DNA from 3 places in the Foliimonas ilicis genome. Region 2 is predicted to be linked to each of the others. Evidence: predicted binding sites of a transcription regulator. Region 2 holds the regulator's gene; each other region holds the start of a gene.
The links. Region 2 encodes LexA, which represses DNA repair genes until DNA is damaged. Its sites were predicted from a motif close to TGTTCNNNNTGTGTTCNG; they were not measured.
Positions count from the first base shown of each region.

Region 1: ABFT80_RS21575 (PA0069 family radical SAM protein) is a predicted target of LexA. The motif match lies at 1,664-1,681, and genes of this name have one in related genera.
Region 3: ABFT80_RS17365 (DNA recombination protein RmuC) is a predicted target of LexA. The motif match lies at 1,951-1,968, and genes of this name have one in related genera.

Region 1 is NZ_JBDUUH010000011.1:165,889-169,167, reverse strand. It holds gene ABFT80_RS21580 (ribonuclease HII) at 1-317, opposite strand, end outside; gene ABFT80_RS21575 (PA0069 family radical SAM protein) at 446-1,600, opposite strand; gene ABFT80_RS21570 (glycosyltransferase) at 1,747-2,253, shown strand; gene moaB (molybdenum cofactor biosynthesis protein B) at 3,044-3,279, opposite strand, start outside.
Region 2 is NZ_JBDUUH010000002.1:36,032-39,310, reverse strand. It holds gene ABFT80_RS05575 (ComEC/Rec2 family competence protein) at 1-1,754, shown strand, start outside; gene lexA (transcriptional repressor LexA) at 1,767-2,486, opposite strand; gene ABFT80_RS05565 (molybdopterin molybdotransferase MoeA) at 2,591-3,279, opposite strand, start outside.
Region 3 is NZ_JBDUUH010000008.1:24,233-27,511, forward strand. It holds gene ABFT80_RS17360 (cation diffusion facilitator family transporter) at 1-450, shown strand, start outside; gene ABFT80_RS17365 (DNA recombination protein RmuC) at 689-1,918, opposite strand; gene def (peptide deformylase) at 2,021-2,551, shown strand; gene fmt (methionyl-tRNA formyltransferase) at 2,557-3,279, shown strand, end outside.

The DNA.
Region 1 (3,279 bases), on a different contig from region 2:
AGAATATTGATTTCGTCGATTTTCTCGGCGGAAATCGAGGAAAACGATACACCGAGCGCCGTATTGAGGATTTCAGTGAAAAGCGCCTCACGTTGTTCCGCGCTCAGGCGCTTGGAATCGTCGAGGCCGTCTGGAATGCGCTCCGGGTTCAAAATGACGGCTGCCGCAACCACTGGTCCGGCAAGCGGGCCGCGCCCAGCCTCATCGAGCCCGGCTACCGGCCACAGACCCTGCGCAATGGCTTTGGTCTCGACCGAAAAATCGGGCTTTTCGAGGATTTCGAAGAGAGGGGGAGAATCAGAGCGCGTACGAGCCATAGTGCGGCGATGCTCGCATCGGCTCCGATTCTCCGCAAGGCCTTCCCCTTCATTGGGGACGAAAAGGGAAGGCTCCGTCGCGCGACTTAGAGGGAAGCCGGGACGAAACTTGCTTGATTATGGATTGATCAAAGCAGAACGAGCTGCTCGTGCTCCTTCTGTGCCGCAACGAACAGATCTGTTCGCAGCGGGCGCTTTTCGACATTCAGTCCGAGCTTCTTTGCGGTGATCTCGAAGCGGCGGCCGATCTGCCAGGCGTAAGGGCCGGAACCCTTCATCCGCTTGCCCCACTCCGAATCGTAATCCTTGCCTTCCCGCATCGAGCGGATGAGTGAGAGGACATGGCGATACCGGTCAGGGAAATGGCGCAGCAGCCATTCCTTGAAGATCGGGCTTACTTCCAGCGGCAGACGCAGGATGATGTAGCCGGCCTCTCTGGCGCCTGCTGCGCGTGCCGAATCGAGGATGCGTTCCAGTTCCTGATCGGTCAGGCCGGGAATAACTGGCGCGACCATCACTGATACCGGAATACCCGCATCGCTCAATTGGCGGAGTGTCTCCAGCCTCTTGGTCGGCGTTGCGGCGCGCGGCTCCATGGTCCGCGCGATCTTGCGATCCATTGTCGTGATCGACATTGCTACCTTCGCCAGACCCTTCTCGGCCATGCGCGACAGAATATCGATGTCGCGCGTTACCAGCGCGGATTTCGTGACGATACCGACCGGATGATTGCGCGCCTCAAGCACTTCAAGGATTTCGCGCATGATACGCCACTGCTTTTCGATCGGCTGGTAAGGGTCCGTATTCGTGCCGATTGCGATGGTGCGCGGCTGGTAGCCTTCCTTCGAAAGCTCCCGGTCGAGCAGCTTTGCCGCATCGGGCTTCGAGAACAGCTTGGATTCGAAGTCCAGACCGGCAGAAAGACCCATGAAGCTGTGCGTCGGCCTTGCAAAGCAATAGACACAGCCATGCTCGCAACCGCGATACGGATTGATCGAGCGGTCGAAGGAGATATCGGGCGAGGTGTTGCGGGTGATGATATTGCGCGGCTTCTCGACCTGCACTTCCGTCTTGAAAGGCGGCAGCTCCTCGACCGAATTCCAGCCATCATCGAAGACATGGCGCGAGATCGGCTCGAAACGCCCCGACGGGTTTATGCCCGCTGCACGGCCTCTCCTGCGTTCATGATTAACGCGGATGCCGCTTTCCTCGATGATTGCATTGGCCATTCCGGAACCTCCGCTCCTGAAAGCTGCAACATCTGCACGTGAAATCGGTTCCATTTTCCTGTGCCTCCGGCGAATCGCCTTCGTCTTGTTTGATGAACATATTCCTATTTCGAGAATGAGAACAAAGCAAGAACTTTGTTCTACCCATTGATATTTCGGATAGCTGGCGCTTTTCGCGGCTTTAGGCTATTCGGCTAAGCATGCTGTCGGTTCTGATCGAAACCAAGAACGATGAAGAGCGCCTTGCGCGCACACTTGCCACGCTGATTGGCGGGGTCGTGGAGGGTTTGATCCGCGACGTCATCGTTTGCGATAATGGCTCATCGGATCAGACGCACCGGATCGCCGACCAGACTGGCTGTAATTATGTGACGGAAGGCGGGATCGCGGCAGGTATCCGCGCCGCTAAAGGCGACTGGCTGCTGATCATAGAGCCGGGTGCGCGGCTGGCTGACGGCTGGATGAATGCGGTGATCGACCATATCGGCGCTCTGCCGGGGCCTGCGCGGTTTTCGCCCGCGCGTGCCACGCGCCAGCCTCTGCTAAGGCGGGTGTTTTCGAAAAACCGGCCGCTGGCCGATGGCCTGCTGATTACGAAACGCCAGGCGCTGGCGCTTTCGGCCAAGGCTGAGAATGCGCAGGCGATGGCGCGGGGGCTTTCCAGGCGGCGTCTGCCTGCTGAGATTTGGGTCGCCCAAAGCGCTTGAGGTTGGGCGCGCTAACGCTTCTCATGCTGAGCCTGTCGAAGCACACGACACATTTCATCATCGCCACGCCCGCTTTCGCGTCTGGCCATTGTCAAAGAACCGGGAAGCGGGGCGCTTGGCCGTGCCTTCCTAGTGTAAGTAATATTTGGCGCGACGTCCGCACCCCGCCGGTCTTTGCTATCCGGTCGGTCGGGCACAATGTCTCCTGCATTCAATAGTGCAGATGAACATCGCGGTTTCTCCGCACGCTTTGGGATGTTTCATCGGCGGGGTTTGTCAGTTCCTGCCATGAACGCATCTTCGACGCGCCGACCTTCGGTCGGACATGTCTCACCCCTCGGGTCTCACGACTACCGCAGTCGCAAGTGGGAGGTCACCGCTGTCTGAACCGATACCCGGTGCGCACCGGCTTCCCGCTCAGACAGTGGGGGAATGATAGGTGCAGGCTGAAAGGGGGTGAATAAAAAACATGAAATTGGTGGTTTTTGTTCACGCAGCCAGTGGCATTCCTGTGCGTGCTTCGACAGGCTCAGCATGAGGGAAGCTGGTCGCACCGCCTAGCGCGTTTCATTTTTAAATAGAAACGCCGGCGGGACAGCGCCCCCCTCTGTCCTGCCGGACATCTCCCCCACAGGTGGGGAGATTACTCCATCATGAACGCTCGGCACCAATTGTCTAATATTGCAGAATGAATGCAGAGGATCGTGTCAGCCAATCTCCCCACCCGTGGGGGAGATGTCCGGCAGGACAGAGGGGGGCGCCTCGCGATTCCATCAAAATTGGGACCGCTCTAAGCCGATGGCTTGCCGCCGCGCCTTAGATGTTCATCCAGCCGCGGCATGATTTCCACGAAATTGCATGGCATGTGGCGGTAGTCGAGTTGGGGCTTCAGAATGCCGTCCCATGCATCCTTGCAGGCGCCGGGGGAGCCGGGGAGCACGAAGACGAAGGTTGCGTTGACGACGCCAGCCGTTGCGCGCGACTGGACGGTCGATGTGCCGATCTTGTCGTAGGAGATGCGGTGAA
Region 2 (3,279 bases):
TTCTGAGTGAGCCGAAATTGATGCCGGAAAGCGCAGGCAGCTTCTCGATCTGGAACGCCGCAGAAAATGCGCGCAATGCGATTGCGGATCGTATTCGGAAAAAGATCGGCGGACCAGAAGGGGAAATCGCCGCCGCCTTGGTCGTTGGCGTGCGGGCTGGCATACCGGAAGAGATCAACGAGGCGATGCGCCGAACCGGAATCTATCACGTCATTTCCATTTCCGGCCTGCATATGGCGTTGGTAGCCGGCACGATAATGGTCGCTTTACGCACGATCTTCGCATTTTTTCCGTCCTTTTCCTCGCGGCGGCCGGTGAAGAAATACTCGGCCTTCATCGCGCTTTTTTCGATTGCCTCATATCTCTTCATCTCGGGTGGCGAGGTGGCGGCGCAGCGAAGTTTCATCATGCTGGCGGTGATGCTGATTGCGGTCATGTTCGACCGGGCGGCTCTCAGTATGAGAAACCTCGCCATTTCGGCCATGATCGTCATCGCTATCTCGCCGCACGAGGTCGTCGGGCCAAGTTTCCAAATGTCGTTCGCCGCGACTGCCGCATTGATCGGCGCTTATGCTGCCTGGTCCGATTATCGTTCCCGAAGGCGAGGCTCGCCGCCTGAACGCAGCCCATCGGCGTTTCGTTTCATATCGCGACAGGCCGTTGTGTTTCTGGTCGGCCTTGCCGCGACCTCAATCATCGCCGGGCTGGCTACGACCGTATATGGAGCTTTTCATTTTCAGCGCGTGTCGCCGCTGACTTTGGCGGCAAATCTTGCCGCAATGCCGTTCGTTTCTGCGATCGTTATGCCGTTCGGCGTCATTGCCGCCGTCGCAATGCCTTTCAATCTGGATGGGCCGTTCCTCTATATAATGGGGTGGGGACTGACCATGATGATTGAAATATCCGTCTGGTTTTCCGAACGCTCACCCATCGATGCTGTCGGCCTGATCCCGATATTCTCAGTGCTCGCGATTACTATTGCGCTTGTGTTCGCGACCATGATGACCACACGGATCAGACTTCTAGCGATACCGTTCGCCGTGGCCGGGGTCCTAACTCTGCCTGCTGCACAAACTCCCGATATTCTCATTTCAGAAGATGGACGTCTCGTCGGGGTGGTTCTGGAAAACGAACGCCTTGCCATCAATCGGGCAAAGCCAAACGCGTTTACGATCGACAATTGGAAACGCGCATTGAACGCTGAAAATCTGATGGCCCCGATTTCGAAGCAAAAGAATTCTACGGCTGAAGATCAAAGCTTGAAGAAGGATCCCCACTCCACCGCTTCGGATCGAGGTTCGAATGGCCTTGCGCAATTTGCAGGAAAACCATTCGACTGTTCGAATTCAGCCTGCGTGTCTACGCATCGGTCTGGAGCGCTTATTGCGCATGTTTCCGATTCCAAAGCGGCTCAACCGTTTTGCGAAAAGGCTGCTGTAATCGTGATTGAGGATGCGACCGCACAGTATCCGTGTAGCGACGACGGGCCGCTAATCGTTGGAAAGCGCGAGCTCGCACAATATGGAAGCGCAGCGATTTTCCTGGGTAAATCCTACGACGATCTTGTGGGCGAAACACCCAGACCAAGAGCGGTATTGCAGTTTGCTATCAGCAAACCCTATCGCCCATGGCATACGCAACGCGCATTTTCCCGTGAGGCGAGGGGATTGGCACCCTATCAACGCCCGGACAATTCAAAGAGAAGAAATCTATCGCCGGGTACGAAATCGTCACCCGGCAGCGTCATAGACTAGCTCTCGGAGCCGTCAGTAGCGCCGGATCAGGCCGACCAGCTTGCCCTGAACCTTGACACGATCAGGCCCAAAAATACGCGTTTCATAGGCGGGATTGGCAGCTTCCAGCGCGATGGATGCGCCCTTTTTGCGAAAACGCTTGAGCGTCGCTTCTTCCTCATCGACGAGAGCAACGACGATTTCACCCGGTTGAGCCGTATTCGCATTGCGAATGATGACCGTGTCGCCGTCGAAAATACCGGCTTCGATCATCGAGTCGCCCTTGACCTCAAGCGCATAATGCTCGCCGCCCATGATCATCTCCGGAGGCACGGAAATGGAATGAGTGCGGTGCTGTATCGCGTCGATCGGGACACCGGCGGCGATACGCCCCATGACAGGAATGGAGACTGCCGCGCTGGCGTCGTCGTCATTGCCGGCTTTGAAGGGCGACTTCGTTTCCGGCTTGCGGCCAAGGCTGCCTTCGATGACGCTGGGCGAAAACTTTCGAGGCGATGGAGCCAGACCCGGCGCAATTGAATCTGGCAGACGCAAAACTTCAAGCGCACGCGCCCTGTTCGGCAGGCGCCGGATGAAGCCGCGTTCCTCCAGGGCAGTAATCAGCCTGTGGATGCCGGACTTGGACGCAAGATCAAGCGCCTCTTTCATTTCATCGAAGGAAGGCGGGATACCCGATTCCTTGAGACGTTCATGAATGAACAGCAGGAGCTCATGTTGTTTGCGCGTCAGCATTCCCGGCCTCTCGGAATCATTAAAAACAAAACCAGAACAAACACTATCTGTTCCAGTTGTGTTCCGCAATATTTTAAATTTTAATGAATCTGTTGATGCTTTGTTCATCTCAACCGCGTCACACGGCAGGTGTCGCCACGTGATGAGGCCGGGGCATTCGGCGCGCGAATTATGAGTGCGTCCGCATCCGAAAATGTGCGGAGCATGGACGAATCCTGAATTTGGAAGGGTGTTGCCACTAAGCCTTCGCCGGTTTCGATCAGGCTGGCGCGCACATAATCCTGCCGATGATCGTTGGCAGCCATCGCCTCCCCAAGCCGCGCTTCCTCTATTACGGGGGCGTAGGGACGACCGCCAAGGCGCGACAGGAGGGGGACGAGAAAGAGGTGAGCACAAATGAGGCTCGCGACCGGGTTTCCGGGCAGGCCTATACAGCGCGTCTCTCCGACACGGCCAAACATCAACGGTTTGCCGGGGCGCATCGCGATACGCCAGAAATCCAGCCTCATGCCGTAATCAGTCAGGACATCGTGAACCAGATCGTGGTCGCCGACCGACGCGCCGCCGAGCGTGACGATGACGTCTGCCCTTGCATCGAGCGCTGCCTGTACGAGATCACCGATTGCGCCCTTTGTATCGCGCGCAATGCCGAGATCCATAACGCGGGCACCGGCGATCTGCGCAATCGCGCCGACGCCATAGGCATTCGATGCGATGATCTGGTCCGGTGCGGTTTCACTGCCGGGCGGCATGAGTTCGTCGCCGGTTGCGATAATGGCGACGAGCGGCTGCC
Region 3 (3,279 bases), on a different contig from region 2:
TTGCTCGGTCTTGGTGTCGCCTTCATCGGCATTCTCTCTGCGCAACTTCTCGACATGCCGGAACTCGACGGTGTCGCTTCTCTCGGCATTGCGGCAATTCTGGCGACGACGGCGATATTTCTCGCCCGCGAATGCAAGGGGCTGCTGATCGGCGAGCCGGCGGCTCCCGAAACGCAGAAAGCCATTCTGGATATTGCGCAGAGCGATCCGGCGGTGCAGAGCGCCAATGGCGTCCTGACGGTTCACATGGGACCGAACGAGATCGTTACCGGATTGAGCATCGAGTTCGAAGACCATCTATCCGCGCCCGAAATCGAAGCATGTGTGGAACGGCTGGAAGCGCGCCTCAAAAAGGAATTGCCGGAAGTCTCGGCACTATTCGTAAAGCCGCAAACGACCGGCACATGGGAAAAACGCCGTATGAAACTTTCCGCCAAGGCGGCGCGATAAAGCTAGAGCTTTTCATTTTTTGATAGAAGCGCTGGCGGAACAACACCCCCTCTGCCCTGCCGGGCATCTCCCCCTCAAGGGGGGAGATTGGCTGATGCATCTCCCTGCCTTCATTTTGCAACGTCAGCAATTAGCGCCGCGCTTTCATGACAAGATAATCTCCCCCCTTGAGGGGGAGATGCCCGGTAGGGCAGAGGGGGGTGCCTCGCGTTTCCATCCAAACAGAAACCGCTCTGAATCAGTCATCCCCCTCGACGACCCGCAGACGAAGATGTCCCGTTTTTGAATTGGCCGCTGCCGGACGCTGCTCCGGTGTCTCGTCTTCCGCCCCGGTCGCGCCGAATTCCAGCGCTTCGATCTTCTGCCCGCGACGCGTGACCTTGCTCGACGAGACGAGAATGTCGTCAATGTCCTTCGATGCCTGTCCGAAATGCGTTTGAAGCTTGCGTACGCGTTCGTCCAGACGGCCGAGATCCTCCATGAGGCGAATGACTTCGCCCTGTATGAGATGCGCCTGTTCGCGCATGCGCGCGTCCTTCAGGATCGACTGGATGACCTGAATGGACAGCATCAGCAGCGATGGCGAAACGATCACGATGCGCGCGCGATGGGCGCGTTGGATGATGACTTCGAAATTCTCGTGAATTTCGGCGAAAACGGATTCGGAAGGCACGAACATGAATGCGGTGTCCTGCGTTTCGCCCGTCAGCAGGTATTTTTCTGAAATGTCCTTGATGTGGACGTCCATATCTCGGCGGAACGCCTGCGCGGCGGACTTCTGTGCCTCAGGCCCTTCGGCGGCACGGATAGCGTTCCACGCTTCCAGCGGAAACTTGGCGTCGATGGCCAGAGAAGGAGAGCCGTTCGGCATTCTGATAAGGCAATCCGGGCGGCTGTTGTTGGAAAGCGTCGCCTGAAATTCATACGAGCCGATAGGCAGCCCGTCGGCGACGATCGTTTCCATGCGCGACTGGCCGAATGCGCCGCGCGTCTGCTTGTTCGACAGTATCGATTGCAATTGAACGACTTGGCCCGTCAGTGACTGGATATTGTTTTGCGCATTGTCGATAACGGCAAGCCGCTCCTGCAGTTTCGCCAGGCTTTCATGCGTTGATTTCGTCTGCTCGGTCATTGTCTGGCCGAGCCTGCCGGTCATCGCGTCGAGGCGCTGGCCGAGCGATTGTGTGAGTTCAGCTTGGCGCGCGCCGAACACTTCTGCGACTGCACCGAGGCGGCCCTGCATTTCGGCCTGCGACTGAAGAATACTGGCCATGCGCGCTTCCGCATCGCGCGCATTGTCGGCGGCCTCCGCTGCCGCGGCCACACGCACTTTCGCCGAACGCCACACCACGACGACGAGCGCGATGAGAAGAACGCCAAGCAGCACGCCGGCGAAAATGAAGAGGTCGCCCAGCGTGACGGTGCTGGCGCCAAGGCGCGCGATCGGCTCGGATAAAATGTCATTCATCGCGCGAGCATATACGATTCGGCCCGTTCGCATAGATCAAAACGAGAACATCGGCAATGCAAAGCTGTTGACGGTTTTGATCCGAAGTTTTAGGTGAGCGGCATGGCCATTAAACCGCTCATCATATTGCCGGACCCCGTTCTGCGCCTCGTGTCCAAGCCCATCGAACGTGTCGATGCGCTGCTGCTAAAGCTTGCCGATGACATGCTCGAAACAATGTACGACGCGCCGGGCATCGGCCTTGCCGCCATCCAGATCGGCGAGCCGATTCGTTTGCTGGTCATCGACCTTGCGAAAGAGGACGAGGAACCGGCGCCTCAAGTGTTCATCAACCCGGAAGTCGTTGATACCTCGGATGAGCGTTCAACCTATGAGGAAGGCTGTCTTTCCATTCCGGATTATTATGCCGAGGTGGAACGTCCCGCAGCCGTGCATGTGAAATTTCTCGACCGCAACGGCAAGGAACAGGAAATCTTTGCCGACGGCCTGATGGCAACGTGCCTCCAGCATGAAATCGATCACCTCAACGGTGTTCTCTTCATCGATCACATATCGAAGCTGAAACGCGATATGGTGGTCAAGAAATTCAAGAAAATCGCCAAGGACCGACCACAAAGCCGTATGGTGGGATAATGGCAATGCGCGTCATCTTCATGGGTACGCCGGAATTTTCGGTGGCAACCCTGCGCGCCATATCGCAAGCCGGGCATGAAATCGTCGCGGTCTATACGCAGCCGCCGCGTCCGGCCGGGCGGCGCGGTCTCGAGCTCACCCCGTCGCCTGTGCAGCGCGAAGCTGAGAGGCTGGGCATCGAAGTGCGCTCACCGAAATCGCTGAAAGGTGCGGAAGAGCAGCAGGCATTCAGCGCATTGAACGCGGATGTCGCGGTGGTCGTCGCCTATGGCCTTCTGCTGCCGAAGCCGATTCTCGATGCACCGCGCCTCGGCTGCTTCAACGGCCACGCCTCGCTCCTGCCGCGCTGGCGCGGAGCTGCCCCCATCCAACGCGCCGTGATGGAAGGCGATGCCGAAAGCGGCATGATGATTATGAAGATGGAAGAGGGGCTGGACACTGGCCCGGTCGCGCTGACCGAGCGCGTGGTCATCGGGCCGGATACGACTGCGGGTGAACTGCACGACCGTTTGATGAATATCGGCGCGGCTTTGATGGTCACGGCGCTGGAAAGGCTGGAGACCGGCGATCTGCCGCTCATTCCGCAGTCGCCGGACGGCGTGACCTATGCGAAGAAGATAGAAAAATCCGAAGCGCGCATCGATTGGACGCTTCCGGCCTCCACCGTGCATGACCGAATCCGCGCTCTGTCGCCGTTTCCGGGCGCATGGTGCGAAATGCCGGTTGGC